Regions from separate parts of the Geodermatophilus sp. URMC 60 genome, predicted to be linked through region 1. Evidence: riboswitches for the same ligand, from Rfam matches in the RefSeq annotation. Region 1 holds a riboswitch; the other holds the start of a gene.
The links. Region 1 has a riboswitch for cyclic di-AMP ahead of ACWIX3_RS18505 (hypothetical protein). Riboswitches for the same ligand answer to the same signal wherever they lie in the genome.

Region 1 (7,503 bases):
CGCAGCGCCAGCAGCTGGTCCCGCGCGGCCCGGTAGGCCTCGGTGACGTCCATCGGCGTGTCCTCCCTGTGCGTGGTCGAGCCGGGGTCAGCGTGGTCCATGGTGGCGCAGGTCACCACCCGCGTGCGGGGGACGCCGGCCCGGATCGGGTGGTCGTGGCGAGCGCTCCGCGGAGGTCGTGCGTATCGTCCCGCGGGTGTCCCGGGACGGCGAAGGCGCAGGTGGAACGGCTGTGACCGGCTGGCCTCCGGTGTACTCGACGCTGCGGGTGGGGTCGGCCGCGGTGCGGGTCGCGGTCGTCGGCGAGGGCCCGCCGCTGCTGCTGCTCACCGGTATCGGGGGCAACATCGAGATGTGGGAGCCCGCCGCCCGCCACCTGACGGGGCGGCGGCTGGTCATGCTCGACGTCCCGGGCACCGGTTGCTCCCCCGCGCTGCGGGTCGGGCTCCGGATGCGCGGCTACGCGCAACTGGTGACGCAGGTGCTCGACGCGCTCGGGCTCGACCGGGTCGACGTCCTGGGCTACTCCTGGGGCGGCGCGCTGGCCCAGCAGCTGGCCTACCAGGCGCCGGAGCGGGTGCGGGCGCTGGTGCTCGCCGCGACCACGCCGGGGGTGGGCGGCCAGCCGCCCTCGCGCCTGGTCCTGGCGCTGATGAGCTCGCCGGCGCGCTACTACTCGCGCACCTACCTCCGGCTGACCGCGCCGCTGCTGTTCGGCACCAGCGCCCGGGCGGCCGCCGACTCCGCGCACGGCGAGGCGCGGCTGCACCGGCCGCCCAGCCCGGTGGGCTACACGCAGCAGCTCTACGCCATGTCCGGCTGGTCGAGCCGGTGGTGGCTGCGCCAGGTCGACTCCCCGACCCTCGTCATCGGCGCGCGGCAGGACCCGCTCGCGCCGCCGCGCAACGCGCTCATCATGGCTGCGGCCCTGCCGCACGCCCGGCTGGAGATGGTCGACGGCGGCCACCTCTTCCTGTTCGAGGACCCCGAGCAGGGATGCGCACTGGTCGAGGACTTCCTGCGCGACCAGGACGCCGGGACGGCCCCCGTGCCCGCCGGGCCCTCGCCGGGCAGGCCGGGGTCCGGTCCCTGACCCGGCGTGCGGGGCGGCCGAGGCGCGCCTTCCCCGGTGGTCGGACGCCCCGCTAGCTTGTGGCCGGGCTCACTCTCCTCGGCCCCTGACCAGTGCCGACTCCTGGAGGCTCCCCGTGTTCGACGACGCCCTGACCACGACGATCGCGCGGGCCCGCCGGCACGCCCTGGGCGACCTGCTGCGCCGTTCCGCGGCCCGGGTGCCGGCGAAGACGGCCCTGCGCTACCGCGACCGGTCCCACACCTACGCCGAGCTCGACACGCTCGTGGACCGCACCGCGAACGCGCTCACCGCGCGCGGCGTGGCCCGGGGCGACCGGGTGGTGCTGCTGTCCCACAACGACGACGGGTACGTGGTGCTCACCTTCGCGCTGGCGCGGCTCGGCGCGATCGCGGTGCCGGTGAACTTCATGCTCCAGGCCGGCGAGGTCGCCTACATCCTCGAGCACTCCGGAGCCACCGCCGTCGTCGCCGAGTCCGCGCTGCTGCCGGTGGCGCAGGAGGCGATCGAACAGGCCGGGCGCGCGGAGGCGGTCCGGGTCCGCGGCGTCCTGGGCAGCGGGGCCGGCGCCCTCCCCGGGGGCTGGGAGGCGGTCCAAAGCTGGACGGCGCACGACGACGCCTCCGCACCGGAGGAGGACGTCGCCGACGACGACGTCCTCCAGCTGATGTACACGAGCGGGACCGAGTCGCGGCCCAAGGGCACGATGATGACCAGCCGCGGCCTCGTCACCCAGTACGTCAGCTGCATCGTCGACGGCCGGTACTCCCCCGACGACGTCGCGCTGCACGCGCTGCCGCTGTTCCACGTCGCGGCGCAGCACGTCTTCCTGATGCCGGCCCTCTACCTCGGCGGCACGAACGTCGTCCTGGACGGGCCGGACCCGGCCACCGTGCTGGAGACGATCGAGCGGGAGCGGATCAGCAGCCTGTTCTGCCCACCGACGGTGTGGATCGGCCTGCTCCGCCACCCCGACTTCGACCGGCGCGACCTGTCCTCGCTGGCCAAGGGCTACTACGGCGCGTCGATCATGCCGGTCGCCACCGTCGAGGAGCTGAGCCGGCGGCTGCCCGGGATGGCGCTGTTCAACTTCTACGGCCAGACCGAGATGTCCGCCCTCGCGCTGGTGCTCTCCCCCGAGGACCAGCTGCGCAAGCCCGGCTCCGCCGGCACCCCGGCGCTCAACAGCGAGACCCGCCTCGTCGACGACCTGGACCGGCCGGTGGGGCCCGGCGTCGAGGGCGAGATCGTGCACCGCAGCCCGCACGCCACCGTCGGCTACTGGAACGACCCGGAGAAGACCGCGGAGGCGTTCCGCAACGGCTGGTTCCACAGCGGCGACCTCGGCGTCATGGACGAGGACGGGTACATCACGGTCGTCGACCGCAAGAAGGACGTGATCAAGACCGGCGGGGAGAACGTGGCCAGCCGCGAGGTCGAGGAGGTCCTGTACCAGCACCCCGCCGTCGCGGAGGTCGCCGTCTTCGGCATCCCCCACCCGCGGTGGATCGAGGCCGTCGCCGCGGTCGTCGTCCCCCGGGACGGCCAGCCGGTCGATCCGGAGGCGCTCGTCGCCTTCTGCCGGGAGCGGCTGGCCGGCTTCAAGACGCCCCGGTACGTGACCGTCGCCGACGGGCTGCCCAAGAACGCCAGCGGGAAGATCCTCAAGCGCGAGCTCCGGACGACCTACGCGGACCTGGCCGGCTGACCGCGCCGGCGGGTTGTGGCGGGTCCTGGCGGGCCCGCCCCGGAGCCGTCGGTTAGCGTCGTCCGGGTGTGGCGCGGGCCACACGGGAACGGCCTCGGGAGGCGGACACCTGTGCTCTACACCGCGTACGAGTGGCAGCGGCGGCTGACCGCTCCTGCCCGGACGACGTCGGCGCTCACCGCGCGGGCCCTGGAGGCCCTGCCGGCGCCGCTGGCCGCGCTGCCCGGTCCCCGCCGGCTGCGGGCGGCCTGCCGGGTCGTCGCCGACGCGCGCCCCACGCACGTCCGCCCCGACTGGGACATCGACTCGGTCGACGTCGACGGGCGACGGGCCGAGGTGGTCGCGGAGCCGGTGCTGTCGACGCCGTTCGCCGACGTCGTCCACTTCACCAAGCCCGACATCGCCGGCCAGCCGCAGGTGCTGGTCGTGGGTCCGGTATCCGGGCACTTCGCCACGCTGCTGCGGCCCACGGTCCGCACCCTGCTGGCCGACCACGACGTCTTCGTCGTCGACTGGCACAACGCCCGCGACGTCCCCGTGACGGCGGGGCGGTTCGGGCTCGACGAGTACGTCGACCACGTCCTGCAGGCCATCCGGCACCTCGGCCGCGACACGCACGTCCTGGCCGTGTGCCAGCCTGCCCCGCTCGTGCTCGCGGCGGTCGCGCTGATGGCCGCGGACGGCGACCCCGGCCAGCCGCGCAGCCTCACGCTGATCGCCGGCCCGATCGACACCCGGGTCAACCCGAACCGGGTCAACGCCGGCGCCGGCCGCCGCCCCCTGTCGCTCTACGAGCGGCTGCTCACCACGACCGTCCCGGCCCGGTACCCCGGCGCCGGACGCCGGGTCTACCCGGGTGTGGCGCAGCTGACGGCGTTCATGTCGATGAACCCGCGCCGGCACCTGGGTGCCCACGTGGGCATGTACCGAGCCATGGTCGCCGGGGACGAGGCGACCGCGGCCGCCACCCGCGCCTTCTACGACGAGTACGGCGCGGTCATGGACGTGCCCGCGGAGTTCTACCTGGAGACGCTGCAGCGGATCTTCTTCGAGCACGACCTGCCCCGCGGCGCCCTGACCTGGCGCGGCCGGCGCGTGGACCCCTCGGCCATCCGGGAGACCGCGCTGCTCACCGTCGAGGGCGCCCAGGACGACCTGTGCTCGCCCGGGCAGACCGAGGCGGCGCACGCGCTGTGCAGCGGGCTCCCGCCGGAGCGGCGGCGCCACCACCTGCAGCAGGGCGTCGGCCACTACGGCGTCTTCGCCGGTTCGCGGTGGGAGGCGGAGATCTACCCGGTGATCCGCTCCTTCATCGCCGAGCACGACACCGAGCGGACGGTCGCGCCCCTGATCTGACGCTCCGCGCGGCCGTGGCCCGGCGCCGGCTCACGGCCGCGTCGCGACGAGCGCCGTCCAGCAGCCGGCGAGCCGGGTGTCCTGCGCGGTCACGGTCAGCCCAGCCGCCCGGCAGGCGGCGGCGAGGCCGTCCGGGGTGGGACGGTCGCCGTCGGCCGGGTGGCGGGACACCGCCCGCAGCGGCCGGCTGTCGACGAAGCGCGCGGTCATCTCGCAGGAGTAGAGGCGCCCGCCGGGCCGCAGCACCCGCGCCGCCTCCCGGACGACGTCGCGCCAGGCATCGGCGTGGTGCAGGACGTGGTAGCCGAAGACCGCGTCGTAGGAGCCGTCCGGCGCGGCCAGCGACGTCGCGTCGCCGCGCCGGACGTCGGCCCGCCCGCCCAGGTCGCGCACGGCCTCCCGGCACGCCGCGACGCTGGCGTCGTAGCGCTCGACCCCGTCGGCGTGCGCGGCGCCGAAGACCTCGAGCGCCAGGCGCAACCCGGTGCCACGTCGGCCGGTGCCCAGCTCGAGCACCCGGCCGCCGGGCACCGGCCCGCCCAGCCGGAGCAGGACCGGCGCCTCGACGCGGCGCTGGACCAGCGCCCGGACGCGTGAGTCGACCCAGAGCCGGTTGGCGTCGACGAGGGTCGGCGGGACGGGACGGGACGAGCTGGTGCCCATCCTGCCGTCCTGCCCCGCCGGAGCGGCGGGCAACCGCAGGTCAGCCGCGGTAGTTCACGTGCGGGTGGTCCATGTGGTTGGCCGTCGCGCCGCCGCGGTCGGCCATCGCCTTCCACGAGCCGTTCGGCGAGGACAGCATCCGCTGCTGCCAGATGATGTAGTCGACGCCGAGCTCGTCCCAATGGGCGATGTGGTACTCGACGATCGCGTCGCCGAGGGCGGCGTCGGACATGACCATGTAGTCCAGCGCCAGGCCCGAGGGGTGGCCGCCCGGGTCGGCGGCGCTCGGCCGGGTGCCGCCCAGGGTGATCGAGCCGGCGCCGGGGACGTTGCTGACGACGGCGTTCGCCGCGGCCTGGACCACCGCGGCGACGGGGCCGGCGGAGTTCTTGATCTTGGCGGCGGCGCCCGCCGCGGCGGCAGCCCGGGGCGCGGCGGCCGCGGGAGCGGCCCGGCCGGCCTGCGCCGGGGCGGCCTGCCTGGCAGCGGCAGCGGAGGCAGCCGCGGCCTCGGCGGCCGCCTTCGCGGCGGCCTCGGCCTCGGCCTTCGCCTTGGCGGCGGCCTCGGCCTCGGCCTTCTGCCGGTCGAGCACCGCCTGGTCGGCGGCGGCCTGGGCCTGCTGCGCGGCGGTCCGGGCGGCCTCGCGGGCGCTGCGGGTGGCGGCGAGGTCCTGCAGCGGCTGCAGCTCCGTGGTGACGTCGACCGGGCCGGACTGGGCGGTCAACCCGAGCTCCCGGGCGACGCTCACGGTCTCGGACGGCGCCGCCTCGGCCTGCGCGGCCGGCTCGATGCCGACTACGCCGACCAGGACGGCGCCGGCGGTGGCCATCCCGAGGTACAGACCGGGACGGCGGACGGCGGCGGGCGGACGGCGGCGCGAGCGGGCGGTGCGGCCAGGGGTCGTGGTGCGGGTGTCCATGGGGAACGGGTTCTCCGGGGTGGGGGCGCGACGGGGCGACGGGGGCGCGCACGTCTGCGGGAGGCTGCGGGCGGGCTGTGGCCGCGCGGCGAGCGCCGGGCAGGCACACCGGGGAAGCGGCGAGGTACCGGTCGAGCGCGGGTGCTCGGGCGCGGTGGGCCTGCGGGGCGGCGTCTGCTGCGGACGGCCGCGGACTCCTCAGATGCGGGAGCGCTCCCGGTACCGGAGCCGGTGGGATGGTGCAGCAGGGCAAGGGCACGCCATCCGGCGGCTCTCCGTTTCTTCCGACGGCCGCCTACCGGGTTAGCTGACGGGTTCGGGCGGGAAGCAGCCCTACCCGCTCCGGACGTGCGTCCAGGAGCGGGATTCACCCCAGTACTGCGGTGGGTCCCCGGCTCGCCCCTGAGGGCGACTCGGCGGCGTCCGCTCGGGCCCCCTTCGGGGGCGGAACGACCGACCGGACGCGACGACCGTAGCTTCGTTATCGAGCTGTGACAATCCGCGGCCCTCGATTCGTCAAGTGACGCTCGTCGCCCACCTCCTCGATCGACGGCCGGGGGCCGACGTCACCGCCGGGCGGTCCCCTCCCCCGTGCGCGCGAGGACGACGAGTGCGGCCGCGGCGAGGGCGAGCGGGACGGCCAGGGGGAGCAGTCCCGGCTGCGCACCTCCGGCGTCGGTCACCCTGCCGCCGACGAGGGGTGCCAGCAGGCCGGCACACCCCCACGCCGTGAAGACCCGGCCGTAGACCGCCGGGAAGGCAGCGGCCCCCACCCGGTCCGCCGTCGCGGCCGGGACCAGCGCGGAGACCGCGCCGTAGGCCAGTCCGACGACGAGCAGAGCGGTCAGGACGACGGCGGGCGCGGCCGCCGCGGCGAGCCCGGCGAGCGCGACGGCGGTGGCCGCGAGCGCGGTCCCCAGTGCGGGGAGGCGCCCGACGCCGTCCGACCACCAGCCCGCACCCAGTCGGCCGGCCAGGTTGCCGACGGCGAGCAGGGAGACGGCCGCTCCCGCGGCTGCGGGACCCAGACCCGCTGCAGTGGCCAGGGGCGCAGCAGTGGCGAAGACCACGAGACCCGGCGCGGCGCCTCCGGCGAAGAGGACCCACAGCGCCAGCACCGCCGTCCCGGGCACCGGCTCCTCCACGCGGTCCGGGCGCCGCTCGACGCCCGCGTCGGCCGGGGCGAGGGCGGCGGCGAGGCCCACCAGACCGGCGACGAGCACGGCGAGGACGGCCAGCGGGGTCCGCCAGCCGACGTCCGGGAGGACGTGTGGCGACAGCAAGCCGAGCACCACCGGCCCGGCCGCGTACGCGCCGACCACCAGACCGCTGGCCGTGCCACGGCGTCCGGCGGGGACGGCCGCGGCGAGGGCGACCGCGACGCCGTAGGCCAGCCCGTTGGCCGCGCCGAACAGCAGCCCCACCCCCAGCCAGGGAGCCTCGGGCCGCTGCACGGCCGCGGTCACGGCCAGCCCCGCCCCGGCGGCGAGGGAGGCCGCGGCCAGGAGTGGGCGCGGCCCCACCCGCGCCAGCCAGCGCCCCACCCCGAGCAGGACGACGGTGAACACCCCGAGTGCGAGGGCGAACACCGCCGGGCCGCTGCCCCGCGGGGCCCCAGCGTCGGCCACCACCCGGGGCGACACCAGGCTCCAGGCGAACAGCGTCCCGACCGCGAGGTTGGCCACCACGCCGGCAGCGACCAGGCGGACGGTCCCCGGCCGGCCGGCGGGTCCCCGGGTCACGGCGCCGGTGCGCGGACGGACT
Region 2 (7,503 bases), 480 kb from region 1:
GGGGTCGACCGCGAGGACGAGATGGTCGCCGCCTTCGACTTCTGCCTGTTCGGCAGGGGCGGGGCGGCGCCGTCCATCGACACCGCCATGCACGGGCTGGTCGAGGCCGCGCACGTCGACCACCTGCACCCCGACTCGGGCATCGCACTGGCCACCGCCGCCGACGGCGAGGCGCTGACCCGCGAGTGCTTCGGCGACCGCGTCGTCTGGGTGCCGTGGCGCCGTCCCGGCTTCCAGCTGGGCCTCGACATCGCCGAGATCAGGGCGAAGAACCCGCAGGCCATCGGCTGCATCCTCGGCGGGCACGGCATCACCGCCTGGGGCGCCACCAGCGACGAGGCCGAGGCCAACTCGCTGGACATCATCCGCACCGCCGAGCAGTTCCTCGCCGAGCGCGGCACGGCCGAGCCCTTCGGCGCCGTCGTCCCCGGTCTCGAGCCCCTGCCGCCGGCCCAGCGGCGGCACCGGGCCGCCGCCCTCGCCCCGGTGATCCGTGGACTGGCCTCGACCGACAAGCCGCAGGTCGGGCACTTCACCGACTCCGACGTCGTCCTGGAGTTCCTGTCCCGGGCCGAGCACCCCCGGCTGGCGGCGCTGGGCACCTCCTGCCCCGACCACTTCCTGCGGACCAAGGTCCGCCCCCTGGTCGTCGACCTGCCGGCGACCGCGCCGGTGGAGGAGGTCGTCGAGCGGCTGAGGACCCTGCACGAGGAGTACCGGGCGGAGTACGCCGCCTACTACTCCCGGCACGCCACCCCTGACAGCCCCCCGATGCGCGGCGCCGACCCGGCGATCGTGCTCGTGCCCGGCGTCGGCATGTTCAGCTTCGGGGCGAACAAGCAGACGGCACGGGTGGCCGGCGAGTTCTACGTCAACGCCATCAACGTGATGCGCGGGGCCGAGGCTGTGTCGACCTACGCGCCCATCGACGAGGTCGAAAAGTTCCGCATCGAGTACTGGGCGCTGGAGGAGGCCAAGCTCCAGCGGATGCCCAGGCCCAGGCCGCTGGCCACGCGCGTCGCGCTGGTCACCGGCGCGGCGTCGGGCATCGGGAAGGCGATCGCGCACCGGCTGGCGGCCGAGGGGGCCTGCGTGGTCGTCGCCGACCTGGACCTGCAGAAGGCGACCGACGCCGCGGCCGAGATCGGCAACGCCGACGTCGCGGTGGGCGTGGCGGCAGACGTGAGCGACGCCGAGGCCGTGGCCGAGGCGTTCCGGTCGGCGGTGCTGGCTTTCGGCGGGGTGGACCTGGTGGTCAACAACGCCGGCCTGTCGATCTCCAAGCCGCTGCTGGAGACCACCGAGGACGACTGGGACCTGCAGCACGACGTGATGGCCAAGGGCAGCTTCCTGGTGTCGCGCGAGGCCGCCCGCATCATGATCGAGCAGGGGATGGGCGGCGACATCGTGTACATCTCCAGCAAGAACTCGGTGTTCGCCGGCCCGAGCAACATCGCGTACTCCGCGACCAAGGCAGACCAGGCGCACCAGGTGCGCCTGCTGGCCGCCGAGCTCGGCCCGCACCAGATCCGGGTCAACGGCATCAACCCCGACGGCGTCGTCCGCGGGTCGGGCATCTTCGCCGGCGGCTGGGGTGCGAAGCGCGCCGCGGTCTACGGGGTCCCGGAGGAGGAGCTGGGCCAGTTCTACGCCCAGCGCACCCTGCTCAAGCGCGAGGTGCTGCCCGAGCACGTCGCCGACGCCGTCTTCGCGCTGACCGGTGGCGAGCTCACCCGGACGACGGGGCTGCACGTCCCCGTCGACTCCGGCGTGGCGGCGGCGTTCCTGCGATGACCGCGAGGACGACGGCCCAGCGGGCATGGCGGCGAGCGCCGGCGAGCGAGGAGCGGAACGGGGTCGGAGCCCGGTCGTGGGCACGGAGCTGACCCTGGCGGCCGTCGACCTGGGCGCCTCGAGCGGCCGGGTGATGGCCGCGCGGATCGGCCCGGACCGGCTCCACCTCACCGAGGTGCACCGGTTCCCCAACCGGCCGGTGCGGGTCGGCGGCACGCTGCACTGGGACGTCCTGGGCCTGTACGCCGGCGTCCTCGACGGGCTGCGCGCCGCCGGCCGGGAGGCCGGACCGGTCCAGGGGATCGGGATCGACAGCTGGGCGGTCGACGTCGGCCTGCTCGACGCCGACGGCGCGCTGCTGGGCAACCCGGTGCACTACCGGGACTCCCGGCACGCGACCGCGGTGCCGGCGGTCCACGCCGTCGTCCCGCCCGAGGAGCTCTACCGCGTCAGCGGCCTGCAGCACCTGCCGTTCAACACGGTGTTCCAGCTGGTCGCGGCGCGGGGGACGGCGCAGTTCGCCGCGGCCCGGACGGCGCTGCTGGTCCCCGACCTGCTGGCGTACTGGCTCGCCGGAGCGGTCGGGGCCGAGGTCACCAACGCCTCCACCACCGGGCTGCTCGACGCGACCACCCGGGAGTGGTCGTGGGAACTGGCCGACCGGCTCGGGCTCGACCGCGACCTGTTCCCCTCGCTGCGGCAGCCGGGGGAGCGGCTGGGGGAGCTGACCGGCGCCGTCCTGGCCGAGACGGGCCTGGCCGGACCGGTGCCGGTGGTCGCGGTCGGCTCGCACGACACGGCGTCGGCGGTGGTCGGCGTCCCGGCGGCGACCGAGCGGTTCGCCTACGTCTCCTGCGGCACCTGGTCGCTGGTCGGCGTCGAGCTGGAGAAGCCGGTGCTCACCGAGGCCAGCCGGGTCGCCGGGTTCACCAACGAGCTCGGCGTCGACGGCACGGTGCGCTACCTGCGCAACGTCATGGGCCTGTGGCTGCTGCAGGAGTCGCAGCGCACCTGGGCGGCGCACGGGCTGCCGGCCGACCTGCCCGATCTGCTGGCCGCGGCCGCGCAGGTGCCTTCCTTCACCGCGCTCGTCGACCCCGACGACCCGCGCTTCCTGCCGCCCGGCGACATGCCGGCGCGGATCGCCGCGGCCTGCGTCGAGGGCGGGCAGACCCCGCCGCAGAGCCAGGCGGAGACGGTGCGCTGCATCCTCGACAGCCTGGCCCTGGCCTACCGGCGCACGGTGCGGCGGGCGGTGGAGCTCTCCGGCCGGGACGTCGAGGTCGTGCACCTCGTCGGCGGGGGAGCGCGCAACACCCTGCTGTGCCAGCTCACCGCCGACGCCTGCGGGCTGCCGGTCCTGGCCGGCCCGGTCGAGGCCGCCGCCCTGGGCAACGTCCTGGTGCAGGCCCGCGGGCTGGGAGTGCTGTCGGGCGGGTTGCCCGAGCTGCGGGCGCTGCTGCGGAACACCCAGGACGCCCGGCTGTACCTGCCGACGCCCGGCTCGGGCGCCACGTGGGACGTCGCGGAGGAGCGTGTCGGTCCCGGGAGGTGACCCGCCGGGGCGGGAGGCGAGCGGCCGGCGTCCCGGGAGGAGCAGCGGTGGCGCGGCCATCGCCGGTTTCTCCGCGTTCCGTTTGCTGTGACGCACATCACAACCTACGGTCGGGTCGCTCGCATTCGCGGGACGGTCTGGCAGCACGCCGAATCCTGCCGCTGGCCCGACCGACCTCGACACACCCGAGGCAGGAACGGGAGATCGCAGACCTCCGGGCCGCGTCAGCGGCCCTCGGGGTGAAGCCGTGACCGCCACGGCCGGGCAGTCCTCCCGCCCGAACCCGACAGCTCATCCCGCAGGCGCGCCCGGAGGATCTCATGAACGAGCACGTCCTCGGCATGCGCCGGCTCGTCCGACCGGTGCGACCCGTCCGTCTGAGCATCGTGGGGGTCCTGGCGCTCATCGCCCTCGCGATACCGGCTCCGGCGATGGCGGCCCCCGACGCCTCGGCCGGCGCAGCACCTGCAGATCTGTGCGCGACGGTCGCCTCGCGGGCCGGCTTCAGCGGTGACCGGCTCGTCACCGCGATCGCGGTGGGCATGGGGGAGTCGTCCTGTCGTCCGGACGCGCAGAACGCCAACGGCCCGACGAAGGGCTGTCCGAGCGGCTCGGTGGACCGTGGTCTCTGGCAGATCAACAGCTGCTGGCACCCCTCGGTCTCCCGGTCCTGTGCCTACGACGCCCAGTGCAACGCCAACGCCGCCTATCGGATCTCCGCCAAGGGCACCAACTTCAAGCCGTGGGTGGCCTACACCAACGGCTCGTACCGGAACCACCTCGCCGCGGCCCGGGCCGCGGTCGGCCGGCTCAGTTGACCCAGGTCACCGGAGGGGGCACGTCACCGTGCCCCTGATCCGGAACCCGTGGTGGGGGTACGCCGGCCGGATCGGCGTGCTCCCACCACGGCGGACCCATCTGGCCCACCCTGCCGGCGCGGTGGGCCGAGCCCGACTCCCGGAGGGTCTCCCCAGCCCCGGTCGCAGGCCTCTCCCTGCCGGAGTCGGCGCAGGTGCACCGGGACGCGGCCGAGGGCGAGCGGCGGTCGCAGGATGAGCGGGGATCGCGCACCGGCGCGCCCGGACCTGAGACCGGGTCCGCAGCGCCGGATCATGCCCGTCATCGCGGCGTTGCTGCTGGTGGTGCTCGCTCCGCCGGCTCAGGCGGCGTCGGCACCGCAGCAGTGTGCAGCCGGCCACGTCCGGCTCACCTTCGACGACGGGCCCCACGGAACCGCCACACCCGACATCCTGGACACGCTGGCGGACCGGGGAGCGGAGGCGACGTTCTTCGTCACCGGGGAGATGACCGCGGCCCGACCCGACATCGTGCGTCGTGCAAGCACGGAGGGACACCGGATCGGGAACCACTCGTGGAGCCACCCGGAGCTCACCACGCTGGACCGGGCGCAGGTGGCGTCCCAGCTCCGGCGCACCAACGAGGTCATCGAGCAGGCCACGGGTCGGCTCCCCAGCGAGTGGCGCCCGCCGTACGGGGCCACGAACCCCGTCGTGGAGGCAGCGGCCCGGGACGTCGGGCTGGACTCGGTGGTGCTGTGGACCGTAGACCCCCGCGACTGGGCGGATCCACCGGCGACGACGATCCGGGACCGGGTGCTGCAGGGCGTGCGGCCGGGGGGCATCGTGCTCCTGCACGACGGCACCGGGCACAACACCCCCGCAGCCCTCCCCATGATCCTGGACGGGCTGGCCGCGAGGGGCTACTGCACGCAGTGACGTCCGGGCGAACCGGGTCCCGGAGTCGGCCTCCTGCGGGAGGCGCGGTGCGGGGTCGCCGGAGCAACGGTCCTCGCGGTGGGCGCCTCGGCCCTGGCCACGGGCGCCGCAGACCGCTCGAGGGCGTCGACGGGCCGCGGCGTCGCCAGCAGCGCGGCACCGCGCTCCCCGGCGGCACCGGTCACGGTGCCGATCGGTGGACCTCCGCGTACGACAGGTCGTGAGGGACGCGCTTACCGTGGCGGCGCCGGAGTCGGCGCCGGTGACGTCGACCAGCCGGTCGTCGACGTGCCCGCCGTCCACGATCGCGTGGCCGTCACGCCCGGTGCGGGTCCGCCCCGTCTCGGGCGTCGTTCCAGCACACCGGCCGGCTCCCGCAGCGGCGCGGGATGGACGCCCGTCGGAAGATCACTCGTTCGGGTGTGAAAACCGGGGTCTCGCCGGGCATGACGTCGTCGTCGTCCGCTCGTGCCGGGCGACTGGCTCGGGCACCGCCACGACGTCGGCGTCCGACCGTCGGATCCAGCGCGGCCCCACCGGGCCGCACCCACTGCCTCCGGGCCGCGACCGCGGACCCGGGGACCGACCGTGTCACCCGAGGAGAGATCGTGATCTGGAACATCATCGTCCTGCTGGTCATCGGGCTCGTGGCCGGGCTGATCGCCCGTGCCGTCATCCCCGGCAAGCAGAACCTGAGCATCCTCGCCACCATCGTGCTGGGCGTCATCGGCTCGTTCGTCGGCAACCTCCTCGGCGGACTGATCAGTGGCCGGGGCTTCGAGCTGGGGACGGCCGGATGGATCGGCTCCATCATCGGGGCCGTCATCGTGCTCGGCGTCTACGTCGCCGTCACCGGTCGCCGCGGCGCCCGATCCCTCTGACGCGCTGACGCACTCGCTCGCCGAGCGAGCGCTCCCGCCTGGGTCCGGTGGTGCCCGGGACCGACCGAGCGGAGGACGCTCGGTCGGTCCCGGGCACCAGCGCGCCGGGACGACGGTCCCCAGGACCGGCCGGTGGCCGGTCGGGCCGACCACCGGCGGGAGCGCGCCGCTCGACGGGCGGGCCGACCTGCCGCCCACCGCGACGAGTTGCCCGTCGGTGTCGCGGTGCCGTCCTCGCCCCAGGCCGCGGCGCTGACACCGAGCGCGCCGGCGACCGGCCTGGCGGAGGTGCGACGTCCGGCGGGCGGTGTCGTGCCCGTACCGGCCCGACTCGTCCCCGCGTTCCCCGTCCTCGACGGGGCGCGGACCGTGGCGACGGTCGTGTCACCCGTGGTCGTGCGGGGCGCCAGCGTCCGCCGTCCGCGCGCGGTGGCCCGGCTCCCGCTGCCTGAGGGGCTGCAGGTCCAGGCCCGCCAGGGTCTGCGGGTCGGCGAGCAGGTCGATCGCGGTCACGACGCCGTCCTCGACGGTGAAGGCGAAGACCACCTGCGGCGTCCCCCTCAGCGACCACACCGCGCCCGGTACGCCGTCGACGAGCACGAGCCGCGCGGCCCGCGCCCGGCCGGAGAGGAACCGGGCGACCGCCGTCGCCCCCGACACCTGCGCGTCGGCGCCCATCCGGGCGGCGACGTCGTCGGACCGCAGCACCGCCTCGGGGTGGAGGAGCTGGAGCAGGGCGGAGAAGTCGCCGTTGCGCGACGCGTCGAGGAAGGCCGCGACCACCTCCCGGCGCCGCTCGGTGGCGTCGGGCAGCTCGGCCGCGCGCACGCGGCGCCGGGCCCGGCTGGCCAGCTGCCGGGCGGCGGCGGGGGAGCGGTCGACGATCGGCGCGATCTCGTCGAAGGGCACGTCGAACAGGTCGTGCAGCACGAAGGCCAGCCGCTCGGCGGGCGCGAGCCGGTCGAGGACGACGAGCAGGGCCAGCCCGACGGAGTCGGCGAGCACCGCCTCCTCGGCGGGATCGGCGACGGCGTGCAGGCGGGCCGGCGGCGCGTCGTCGAGGGGGTCCTCGCGCCGGCTGGCCCGGGCGCGCAGCTGGTTGAGCGCCACCCGGGCCACGACGGTCGTCAGCCAGCCGCCGAGGTTGTCCACGTCGGCGGTCCCGGTCCGGCTGACCCGCAGCCAGGCCTCCTGGACGGCGTCCTCGGCCTCCGCGCGCGAGCCGAGCAGGCGGTGGGCCACGGCGGTCAGCCGGTCGCGGTGCCCCTCGAACTGCGCGGCGAGGACGTCGTTCCCGCTCACGTCGTCACATCCCCCGGTCGGCGGGTGTCACAGAGATGGCAGACCCGAACCCGAGCCCCCGAGGAGCAGATCATGACGACCGGCATCCGCACCGTCATCTACCCCGTGACCGACATGACCCGCGCCAAGGCGCTGTTCACGGCCCTGCTCGGTGCCGAGCCGGTGGTGGACGCGCCGTACTACGCCCAGTTCGACGCCGACGGCCAGGCGATCGGCCTGGACCCGCACGGCCACC

Region 2: another riboswitch for cyclic di-AMP. It lies ahead of ACWIX3_RS16310 (hypothetical protein); the one in region 1 lies ahead of ACWIX3_RS18505 (hypothetical protein).

The regions. Positions count from the first base shown of each region.
Region 1 covers NZ_CP199958.1:3,918,641-3,926,143, forward strand. Annotated here, with positions in the region: gene ACWIX3_RS18480 (AMP-binding protein) at 1-53, opposite strand, end outside; gene ACWIX3_RS18485 (alpha/beta fold hydrolase) at 233-1,093, shown strand; gene ACWIX3_RS18490 (acyl-CoA synthetase) at 1,209-2,801, shown strand; gene phaZ (polyhydroxyalkanoate depolymerase) at 2,913-4,157, shown strand; gene ACWIX3_RS18500 (class I SAM-dependent methyltransferase) at 4,188-4,820, opposite strand; gene ACWIX3_RS18505 (hypothetical protein) at 4,861-5,739, opposite strand; cyclic di-AMP (ydaO/yuaA leader) riboswitch at 6,017-6,168, opposite strand; gene ACWIX3_RS18510 (MFS transporter) at 6,306-7,481, opposite strand.
Region 2 covers NZ_CP199958.1:3,435,468-3,442,970, forward strand. Annotated here, with positions in the region: gene ACWIX3_RS16300 (bifunctional aldolase/short-chain dehydrogenase) at 1-1,794, shown strand, start outside; gene ACWIX3_RS16305 (rhamnulokinase) at 1,871-3,349, shown strand; cyclic di-AMP (ydaO/yuaA leader) riboswitch at 3,486-3,668, shown strand; gene ACWIX3_RS16310 (hypothetical protein) at 3,670-4,167, shown strand; gene ACWIX3_RS16315 (polysaccharide deacetylase family protein) at 4,462-5,085, shown strand; gene ACWIX3_RS16320 (GlsB/YeaQ/YmgE family stress response membrane protein) at 5,694-5,966, shown strand; gene ACWIX3_RS16325 (sigma-70 family RNA polymerase sigma factor) at 6,351-7,268, opposite strand; gene ACWIX3_RS16330 (VOC family protein) at 7,341-7,503, shown strand, end outside.